3 regions of the Kitasatospora sp. NPDC097605 genome follow, and region 2 is predicted to be linked to each of the others. Evidence: riboswitches for the same ligand, from Rfam matches in the RefSeq annotation. Region 2 holds a riboswitch; each other region holds the start of a gene.
What was found. A riboswitch is a leader RNA that binds a small molecule or an ion and turns the genes downstream of it on or off. The one in region 2 is predicted to bind cobalamin.
Positions count from the first base shown of each region.

Region 1 (3,267 bases), on a different contig from region 2:
GGGGAAGCGCAGCACGGCCACCCGCAGCACGTCCGCGCCGAGCGGGCCGCGCGCGGCGGTCCGGTCGACGACGGTGGACAGGTCGAGCGAGTCCTCGGCGTCCAGCCACAGGTCCGGCAGCATCGGCAGGGTGCCGAGCACCGGACGGCCGGTCAGCTCGCGCAGCATCTCCAGGCCCGGGGCGAGCAGCCGCGCGTCGCCGCGGAACTTGTTGACGAACCAGCCCGCCACATGCCGCTGGTCCTCCGCCGACAGCAGCGCCAGCGTCCCGTACATCGCCGCGAACACCCCGCCCCGGTCGATGTCGCCGACCACCACCACCGGCAGCCCGGCGGCGGTGGCCAGGCCCATGTTGGCGATGTCGCGGTCGCGCAGGTTGATCTCGGCGGGCGATCCCGCGCCCTCGCAGACCACCACGTCGAAGCGCCGGCGCAGGTCCGCCAGGCACTCCAGGGCGCGTTCCAGCAGCACCGGCTTGCGTTCGCGGTAGTCCAGCGCGCCGACCTCGGCGACCGGCCGGCCCAGCAGCACCACCTGGCTGCGGCCGTCGGCGCCGGGCTTGAGCAGCACCGGGTTCATCGCCGCCTCCGGCTCCACCCGGGCCGCCTGCGCCTGCATCGCCTGCGCGCGGCCGATCTCGGCGCCGTCGGCGGTGACGAAGGAGTTCAGCGACATGTTCTGCGCTTTGAACGGCGCGACCGCGACACCCTGCCGGGCCAGCCAGCGGCAGATGCCCGCGGTGACCACGCTCTTGCCCGCGTCCGAGGTCGTCCCGGCGACCAGCAACGCCCTGCTCATGACCCACTCCTCCGCATCCCGCCCAGGGCCGCCCGGAGCAGCAGGTGCCCGGCGACCGTCGTACCCAGGGCCAGCGCGCCCACCCGCCGGGAGAGCACGCAGGCCCGTTCGATGTCGTCCACCCCGACCGGCCGCAGCTCCCCGCCCAGCACGGGACGGTCCTCCACCCGCGCGCCGTACCGCAGCGTCCCACCGAGCCGCACGCCCACCGCACCGGCGAAGGCCGACTCGGCCTGACCGGCGTTCGGGCTGGGGTGCGCCGAGCCGTCGCGCCGCCAGACCCGCCAGGCGGTGCGCGGTTCGGGGGCGGCGGCGACCGCCAGCAGCGCGGTCAGCCGCGCGCCCGGCCAGCCGGCCACGTCGTCCAGCCGCGCCGAGGCCCAGCCGAACCGGGCGTAGCGGGGCGAGCGGTGACCGACCATCGCGTCCAGGGTGTTCACCGCGCGGAACGCCAGCAGGCCCGGCGTGCCCGCGAGACCGCCCCAGACCAGGGCGTTGACCACGGCGTCGGCGGTGTTCTCGGCCACCGACTCGACGACCGCGCGGGCCAGCTGCTGCTCGTCCAGGGCGCTCGGGTCGCGTCCGCACAGGTGCGGCAGCCGCTCCCGTGCCGCCGTCAGGTCGCCGGCCGCCAGCGCGCGGCCGACGGTGCGGGCCTCCCGGGTCAGCGAGGTGCCGCCGAGCACCGTCCAGGTCGCGGCGGCGGCCAGGGCGGCCCGGCCGAGCGGACGGCGGGTCAGCAGCCGGTCGGCGGCGAGCGCGCCGGCCGCGACGGTGCCCACGGTCAGGGCGGTGAAGGCGGTGCCGGCGGCGCGGTGGTCGCGCCAGAGCAGGCGCTCCAGCCGGCCGGCGGCGGAGCCGAAGCCGGCCACCGGGTGGCCGCGGCGCGGGTCGGCGAACCGGGCGTCGGCCAGGTACCCGACGAGGGCGCCCGCGGCGAAGGCGGCGGCCCGGATCGGCGGGCGCACGGCAGGGCGCAGCATCGTGCGTGTCCTCACTCAGGGTCCGCGCCCTGGATCGACGTACCGGGGGCGAGAGTCTCCTGGCTTCCGGGTCGAACGCACACCCCGGGCCTTCCAGCGGCTTCTGACGGCCCGCCGTGGCGTGTTCCGGTCGTGCTCCCCGGTGACAGTGGCGGGACCGCGCCGGACTCGCACCGGCTTCCTCTGCATGCCTCCGTATTGGCTGAAGGATCCCATCACGGGCCCGAACCGGGAGTCAACCGAGGTCCTGGAGGGTGTTGGTCACACGCCGGGCCGCCCCGCCGCGCCCATGTGATTTTCCTCCCGGAACTACCCGGACGGCCGTGTCCTACTGGCTTCCCCCCGCCCGCGCGAGTGGACTGAGGGGTGGGTCCGGGCAGCGAGCCGGACACCGGGCAGACACCGAGCACCGGGGAGCGAGTATGCGTTGGGGAATCGCGGCCACCGTGGCGGCCGCCGCCGTCGGCACCGGGGCCGCCGTGCTGGTGATCGGCCGCCGGGCGTCCGAACGGATGGTCCGCCCGGCCGGGAGGGACCGCGTCCGGACCGGCCCGGTGATCGTCCGCGGCCTCGGTGCCGGGCGGGTCACCTTCACCCGCACCCCGGTCAGCGAGCGCCCGGGCCGCTGGGCCGTCGAGTGGGGCGAGGACGGCCACGCCGTCGTCGGGGAGGTCCTGGAGCGCGACGAGCGGGACGTCACCCGCCGGCTGGTCCGGGCCGACGCCGGCACCCTCACCCCCGGCACCGAGGTCCGCTTCACCCCGCGCGTCCACCTCGGCGACCCGGGCCGGGCGCTCGGCCTGCCGTTCGCCGAGACCGCCGTCGAGGGCGAGCTGGGCGCGCTGCCCGCCTGGCGGCTGGACGGCAAGCGCGGCACCTGGGTGGTCCTGGTGCACGGCCCCGACGCCGACCGGGCGCAGAGCCTGCCGGTGCTGCCCGAGCTGCGGCGCCTCGGCCTGCCCGCGCTCGTCGTCACCTACCGCGGCGACGCCGGCGCCCCCGCCTCCCCGGACGGCCTCGGCCACTTCGGCGAGACGGAGTGGCGCGACGTCGAGGCGGCGGTGCGGACCGCGCTGGACGCCGGCGCGGGCCGGGTCGTGCTCTACGGCTGGTCGCTCGGCGCCACGATGGCCCTGCACACCGCCGCCCGCTCGGACCTCGCCCCCGCGATCAGCAGCCTGGTGCTGGACTCGCCGGTGCTGGACTGGCCGGCCACCGCCCGCCGGGACGCCGCCCGGGCCGGCTTCCGGGGCGCGGCCGCCGAACTCGGCGCGCTCGCCGCCGAGGGCCGCACCGGCGTGGATCTGGCCGACTTCGCCCGCCTCGCCGAGGGCGCCGACCTGCGGGTGCCCACCCTGGTGCTGCACGGCCCCGACGACCCGGTGGCCCCGTTCGCCGCCGCCGAGCGGCTCGCCCACGGCCGCCCGGACGTCGTCAACCTCCAGGCCTTCCCCGGGGGTGATCACGCGGCCCTCTGGAACACCGA
Region 1 covers NZ_JBEOSF010000019.1:83,398-86,664, forward strand. Annotated here, with positions in the region: gene ABTX81_RS22260 (cobyric acid synthase) at 1-798, opposite strand, end outside; gene ABTX81_RS22265 (cobalamin biosynthesis protein) at 795-1,781, opposite strand; cobalamin riboswitch at 1,832-1,993, opposite strand; gene ABTX81_RS22270 (alpha/beta hydrolase family protein) at 2,204-3,267, shown strand, end outside.
Region 1: it holds a riboswitch for cobalamin, as region 2 does, so the genes downstream of both, ABTX81_RS22265 (cobalamin biosynthesis protein) here and metE (5-methyltetrahydropteroyltriglutamate--homocysteine S-methyltransferase) in region 2, are expected to answer to the same signal.

Region 2 (3,267 bases):
CCGCGCTTCGCCAGGCTCGGCGCGATCGCCAACATCCAGCCGCTCTGGGCGGCCCACGAACCGCAGATGGACGAGCTGACCATCCCGTTCCTCGGCCCCGAGCGGGCCGCCCGGCAGTACCCGTTCGGAGCGCTCCAGCGGGCGGGCGCCACCCTCGCGGCGGGCAGCGACTGGCCGGTGAGCAGCCCGGACCCGCTGGCCGGGCTGCACGTGGCGGTCAACCGCCGGGAGCCGGACGCGGTCGACGAGCGGGTGTTCCTGCCCGAGCAGCGGCTCGACCTGGCCTCCGCGATCGCCGCCTACACGGCCGGCTCCGCGCACGTGAACGGCCACGACGACGCCGGCACCCTCGCCGCCGGCAACCTCGCCGACCTCGTCGTCCTCGACCGCGACATCCTCACCGGCCCGCCCGAGGAGATCGCCGCCGCCCGGGTGCTGCGGACCTACGTCGGCGGTGAACTCGTCCACAGGGCCGACTGATCCGAGGCCGGCAGCCGGGCCGGCCGGCCGGCGGCGGCGCTCAGCGCGTCGCCGCCAGCCGGGCCTCGGCGGCGTCCAGCAGCAGCTCCAGCGCGAACGGGTAGCCGCTGCGCCGCATGTCGGCGGCGAGCAGGTGCGCGGTGGCGGCGATGTGCGGATTGGCCGCGGCGTCGAGCCGGCCGTACGCGGCGTGCCAGACCCGCAGGTCCGCCGACTGCGCGGCGGCCGGCAGTGCGAGCGCGGCGGCGTCCAGCACGGCGAAGCCGAGGCTCTGGTCGACGAACGCGTGGTAGATCCGCACGGCCTCCGGGTCGGGGAAGCCCGCGTCGCGCAGCACGCCGAGGATGGCCTCGACGGCGGCGATCTCATGGGCGCGCCCGGTGGTGCGGTGGGCGGCGAGCAGCGCGGCCTGCGGGTGGGCCCGGTAGCTCGCATGGATCCGCAGACCGATCTCCCGCAGGTCGGCCCGCCAGTCGCCGGTGGCCCGCCAGCCGTGCTGGGCGCGGGCGATCAGCTCCTCGGCGACGGCGAGCAGCAGATCGTCCGCGCTGTGGAAGTACCGGTAGACCGCGCTGGGGTCGGCGCCGAGCGCGGTGCCGAGCCTGCGCACGGTGAGCGCCTCCGCGCCGTGCTGCCCGACCAGCCGCAGCGCCGTGTCGACGATCAGTTCGTGGGAGAGCACCACCCCCTGCTTGGTGGGCCGCCGGCGGCGTCGCTGGGGTTCGGGCACTACGCGTTCGCTCACCCGGGAAGGCTACGTCAACGCCCTTGACGTAGCACAGGGGCTGTCGGCGGAAATCCGTGACGGGGCCGCCGTTCTGCGTCTAGGCTGGCGGTGCAGCTGGTTCGCCCTGTCCTCCAGGCAGGCGCGTCGTAAGAGGGAACCCGGTGACGCCTTTCAATCGGCCAGTCCGGGACTGCCCCGCAGCGGTGAGCGGGAACGACCGCCGTCATACGCACTGGGCCCGGTCGGGTCTGGGAAGCGACGGCCAGTAGGTGTCCGCCCTTCACAGGGTGGGCGTGCCCGCGAGTCCGAAGACCTGCCCGCTGTCCGCGCGCGACCGATCGCACGCGGCTTCCGGTGACCTCGTGGGCGGGTCGGCGTGCAGACCTGGCGGAGCCGTACGGGCGTCCGTCCGGTCCGTCCTCCCTTCGCGTCCTCGTCCCGTCACCGGGCACTTGAGGAGCAAGACTCGCGAAGGAGAGTCCCTTGACAGCGACGTCCGCAGCCGCGGCCACCCTGGCCACCGTCCACGGCTACCCCCGGCAGGGCCGGGACCGGGAACTCAAGAAGGCCGTCGAGGGCTACTGGAAGGGCACGGTCACGGCCGAGGCGCTGCTCACCACGGCCGCCGGACTGCGCCGGGAGAACTGGCGCCGGCTCGCCGAGGCCGGTGTCCGTGAGGTCCCCACCGGCGATTTCTCGCTCTACGACCACGTGCTCGACACCACCGTCGCCGTCGGCGCGGTCCCCGCCCGGCACCGGGCCGCCGTCGACGCCGACCCGCTGGACGGCTACTTCGCCATGGCGCGCGGCACCCAGGACGCCGCGCCGCTGGAGATGACCAAGTGGTTCGACACCAACTACCACTACCTCGTCCCGGAGTTGGGCCCCGGCACCGCCTTCACCGCGAACTCCGGCAAGGCCGTCGGTGAACTGACCGAGGCCCTCGCCGCCGGCCACGCGGCCCGCCCGGTGCTGGTCGGCCCGGTCACCTACCTGCTGCTGGCCAAGCCCGCGCCCGGGGCGGCGGAGGACTTCCAGCCGCTCACCCTGCTGGACCGGCTGCTGCCGGTCTACGCCGAACTCCTCGCCGACCTGCGCGCGGCCGGCGCCGAGTGGGTGCAGCTCGACGAGCCCGCCCTCGTCCAGGACCGCACCCCGGCCGGACTGAACGCCGCCGCCCGCGCCTACCGGGACCTCGGCGCCCTCACCGACCGGCCGAAGCTGCTGGTGGCGAGCTACTTCGACCGCCTCGGCGAGGCGCTTCCGGTGCTGGCGAAGGCTCCCGTGGAGGGCTTGGCGCTGGACTTCACCGGACCGGCCGCCGCCAACCTGGACGACCTCGCCGCCGCCGGCGGACTGCCCGGCAAGCGCCTGGTCGCCGGCGTCGTCGACGGCCGCAACATCTGGATCAACAACCTGGAGCGGTCGCTGGCGACCCTGGCCACCCTGCTCGGCCTGGCCGGCCGGGTGGACGTGGCGCCGTCCTGCTCCCTGCTGCACGTGCCGATCGACGTCACCGCCGAACGCGACCTCGACCCGCAGATCGCCCGCTGGCTCGCCTTCGCCCGTCAGAAGGCCGAGGAGGCCGCCCTGCTCGCCCGCGGCCTGCGCGAGGGCACCGCCGCGATCGCGGGCGAACTCGCCGCCAACCGCGCCGACCTGGCCTCCCGCGCCACCTCCCCGATCACCCGCGACCCCGCCGTGCGCGCCCGCACCGCCGCCGTCACCGCCGACGACGCCCGCCGCACCCAGCCCTACCCCGAGCGCGCCCGCGCCCAGCGCGCCCGCCTCGGCCTGCCGCTGCTCCCCACCACCACGATCGGCTCCTTCCCGCAGACCACCGAACTGCGGACCGCCCGCGCCGACCTGGGCGCGGGCCGGATCGACGCCGCCGCCTACCGCGAGCGCATGGAGGCCGAGGTGCGCGAGGTGATCGCGTACCAGGAGAAGGCCGGACTCGACGTCCTGGTGCACGGCGAGCCCGAACGCAACGACATGGTCCAGTACTTCGCCGAACAGCTCACCGGCTACCTCGCCACCCGGCACGGCTGGGTGCAGTC
Region 2 covers NZ_JBEOSF010000010.1:64,549-67,815, reverse strand. Annotated here, with positions in the region: gene ABTX81_RS14035 (amidohydrolase) at 1-480, shown strand, start outside; gene ABTX81_RS14030 (TetR/AcrR family transcriptional regulator) at 521-1,225, opposite strand; cobalamin riboswitch at 1,306-1,542, shown strand; gene metE (5-methyltetrahydropteroyltriglutamate--homocysteine S-methyltransferase) at 1,691-3,267, shown strand, end outside.

Region 3 (3,267 bases), on a different contig from region 2:
GGCCGCCCGGTCCGCGCCGTGGTCGATCATCCGGCGCTCCAGCTCCATCGCCAGGTGCCGTTCGGTGCGCCCGACCAGGATCGACTCCAGCAGCTCGCCGAGCGCCTGGTCGGCGATCTCGGCGGCGATCCGCAGGTCGGCGATCTCGTGCTCGTCCTTGACCACCCGCAGCCGCTCGACCGCCTGGCCGACGTCGGTCAGCCGCACCCCCTCCGCCAGCCCGGCCACCGCCCGGTGCCGGGTGACGGTCAGGTCGTGCTCCTCCACCGCGAGCCCGGCCACCCCCAGCCGCGCCGCGGCGGCCGCCGCGGCCAGCGCGGTGTCCGTCCCGGCCGCCACCGGCACCCGGGTGACCTCGGGAACGATCAGGTGCTCACCGGTGTCGTCCGGCGGCAGGTCGTCCGGCAGCGCGAGCAGCGCCCGGTCCCGGGTCAGCAGCAGCGTCGCCCCGCACGGCGGGCACCCGGTGAGGTACCGCACGTTCGCCGCCCGGGTGACCAGCGCCGCGTCGGCCCCGGACGCACCGCAGTGCTCCCGCAACCGCTCCCGGCGGCCCGCGTACGCATCAGCCATGCGTCGAGCCTACGAACCCGGCCACCGATCCGCCCGCCGAACGCCCCCACCCGGGCCGCCGCGACGGCCCGCCCCGGCCGCTACTCCGCGCCCGCGGCGGGATTCGGGGCCCACTTCCGCTCCACCCCGGCCAGCCGCCAGTAGGCGATGGCGGCGGCCCAGACGACCACGAACAGGCCGACGATCGCGTAGCCGACGTTGTCCAGCGAGATGTCCGCGATCCAGCCGGTCACCGGGTCGGTCAGGTCGAGCTTCTCGTGCAGGACGCCGACCAGTTCGATGGTGCCGATGACGAAGGCGACCGCGATGGACAGGCCGGTGATGGTCAGGTTGTAGTAGACCTTGCGCACCGGGTTGGAGAAGGCCCACTGGTAGGCGAAGTTCATGAAGGTGCCGTCCAGGGTGTCGAACAGGCTCATCCCGGCCGCGAACAGCAGCGGCAGGCAGACGATCGCGTACCAGGGCAGGCCGGAGGCCGCGCCGGAGCCGGCCATCACCATCAGGGTGACCTCGGTCGCGGTGTCGAAGCCCAGGCCCAGCACCATGCCGACCGGGAACATCTGGCCGGGGCGGGTGATCGAGCGGGTCGCGCGGTTCAGCACCCGCGCCAGCAGGCCGCGGGCGTTCAGGTGCGCCTCCAGCTCGGCCTCGTCGAACTTCCCGGCCCTCATCGAACGGAAGACCTTGAGGATGCCGAACAGCGCGGCCAGGTTGAGCGCGCCGATCAGGTAGAGGAAGACGCCGGAGGCCGAGGTGCCGACCATGCCCAGCCACTGGTGGGTGGTCGACTCGTCGTCCATCAGGGTGTTGGCCAGCTGGGCGCCGCCCGCCACGAGGGCGGCCATCATCACCACCATCGAGGAGTGGCCGAGGGCGAACCAGAAGCCCACCGAGACCGGGCGCTTGCCGTCCGCCATCAGCTTGCGGGTGGTGTTGTCGATCACCGCGATGTGGTCGGCGTCGAAGGCGTGCCGCATGCCGAGGGTGTACGCGGTGATGCCCAGGCCCACTCCGAAGACCTGGGTGCCCACCTCGTACTCCTCCGGTGCGACCAGGAAGATCAGCGTGCCGAACGCCACCACGTGCATGGCGAGGATCACGCCCATCAGCCCGGCGGTGCGCAGGGTGTCCTCGCGGCGCCAGCGGAAGGCGGGCAGGGCGGCGGTTTCGGGCAGGGTCATGCGGATCACGCTCCAGCACCTCGTGGAATGACTTCGTGAGATGCCGCGGCCGGTCTCCTGGCTGACGGGGCTTCCGTACCCGCCTTCCCAAGCGCGCGAGGCGCCCAGTGGCGTCATGGGTACGGACACTCTCCCCCGATCACAGTGGCGAGGGCCGCTCCGGACTGGGACCCCTGAGGGTCCGTCACCGGTCTTCCCGAGCACCACGGCGGGAACACCGTAGGGTCCCCGGACGGACCCGTGCAAGGCCTCGCACCCGCCCGGTGTCCAGCGTCACAACTCCCCCGCCTGCGCGAACGCTTCATGCAGGCGCTCCGATCGGCGAACGCCTTCGCCACCGAGGGATCCGCCCGGTCGGTTTCCCTTTGCCAGGGTCGCGCTCTGCCGGTCCCGCACCTGCGAAGCGTACGGACCCGCGCTCCGTCTACCGCGCGGCGGTCGCTCGCGCGGGCTGGCAGGTGGGGCACCAGAAGAGGTTGCGCGAGGCGTGTTCCTCGGTGCGGACGTCGGTGGCGCAGACCAGGCACGGCTGGCCGGCGCGGCGGTAGACGTAGACCTCGCCGCCGTGGTCGTCGACGCGCGGGGGGCGGTTCATCGCCTCGGGGGTGTGCTCGGGGCGGACGGTGTCGATGCGGCCGGCGCCGACGCCCTCGCGCATCAGGGCGACCAGGTCGGCCCAGATCGCGTCCCACTCGGCGCGGCGCAGGTCGCGGCCGGGCAGCTGCGGGTCGATGCCGTGCCGGAACAGCACCTCGGCGCGGTAGACGTTGCCGACCCCGGCCAGCACCTTCTGGTCCATCAGCAGGGCGGCGATCGTCGTACGGCTGCCCGTTATCCGCCGCCAGGCGCCGTCCGGGTCGGCGTCGGCGCGCAGCGGGTCCGGACCGAGGCGGGCGGCGACGGCGGCCTTCTCGGCGCCGGTGATCAGCGCACAGGTGTTGGGACCGCGCAGGTCCGCGACGTGCTCGTCGTTCTCCAGGCGCAGCCGGACCAGGCCGACCGGCGCGGGCACCGGGCCGTCGCCGATCTCGCCGAAGGTGAAGCCGCCGTACAGGCCGAGGTGGACGTGTACCCAGGCGTCCTCGCCGAAGCCGAGGAAGAGGTGCTTGCCGGTGGCCTCGGCCGCGACCAGCTCCCGTCCGTCGATCAGCTTGGCGCCGTCCGCGAAGCGGCCCTGCGGGCTGCTGGCACGGACCGGCCGGCCGCCGAAGGCACGGTGGTTCTCGGCGGCGAGGCGGTGGATGATGTGGCCTTCCGGCACGGGCGCGGCTCCCCCCGGTGGTTCGTTCAGGACCCGTCCATCATCGCAGCCGGCACCGACAGTCCGGCCCCGCCGCCGGGGGCCTCAGCGGACCGGGATGCCCATCAGCCGGGCCAGGATCACCCGGTCGAGTTCGGCGGCCGTGGCGGCCACGTCGAGGTGGGAGTTGTCGATGATCGGCAGCCCGGAGTTGTACCAGCCGGCCATCCGGCCGTGGATCCGGGCCACCTCCTCGTCGCCGAGCCGGCGGTT
Region 3 covers NZ_JBEOSF010000064.1:8,405-11,671, reverse strand. Annotated here, with positions in the region: gene ABTX81_RS38505 (M24 family metallopeptidase) at 1-573, opposite strand, end outside; gene nicT (Nickel transporter NicT) at 654-1,754, opposite strand; cobalamin riboswitch at 1,785-1,991, opposite strand; gene ABTX81_RS38495 (Fpg/Nei family DNA glycosylase) at 2,179-3,015, opposite strand; gene ABTX81_RS38490 (AAA family ATPase) at 3,100-3,267, opposite strand, start outside.
Region 3: it holds a riboswitch for cobalamin, as region 2 does, so the genes downstream of both, nicT (Nickel transporter NicT) here and metE (5-methyltetrahydropteroyltriglutamate--homocysteine S-methyltransferase) in region 2, are expected to answer to the same signal.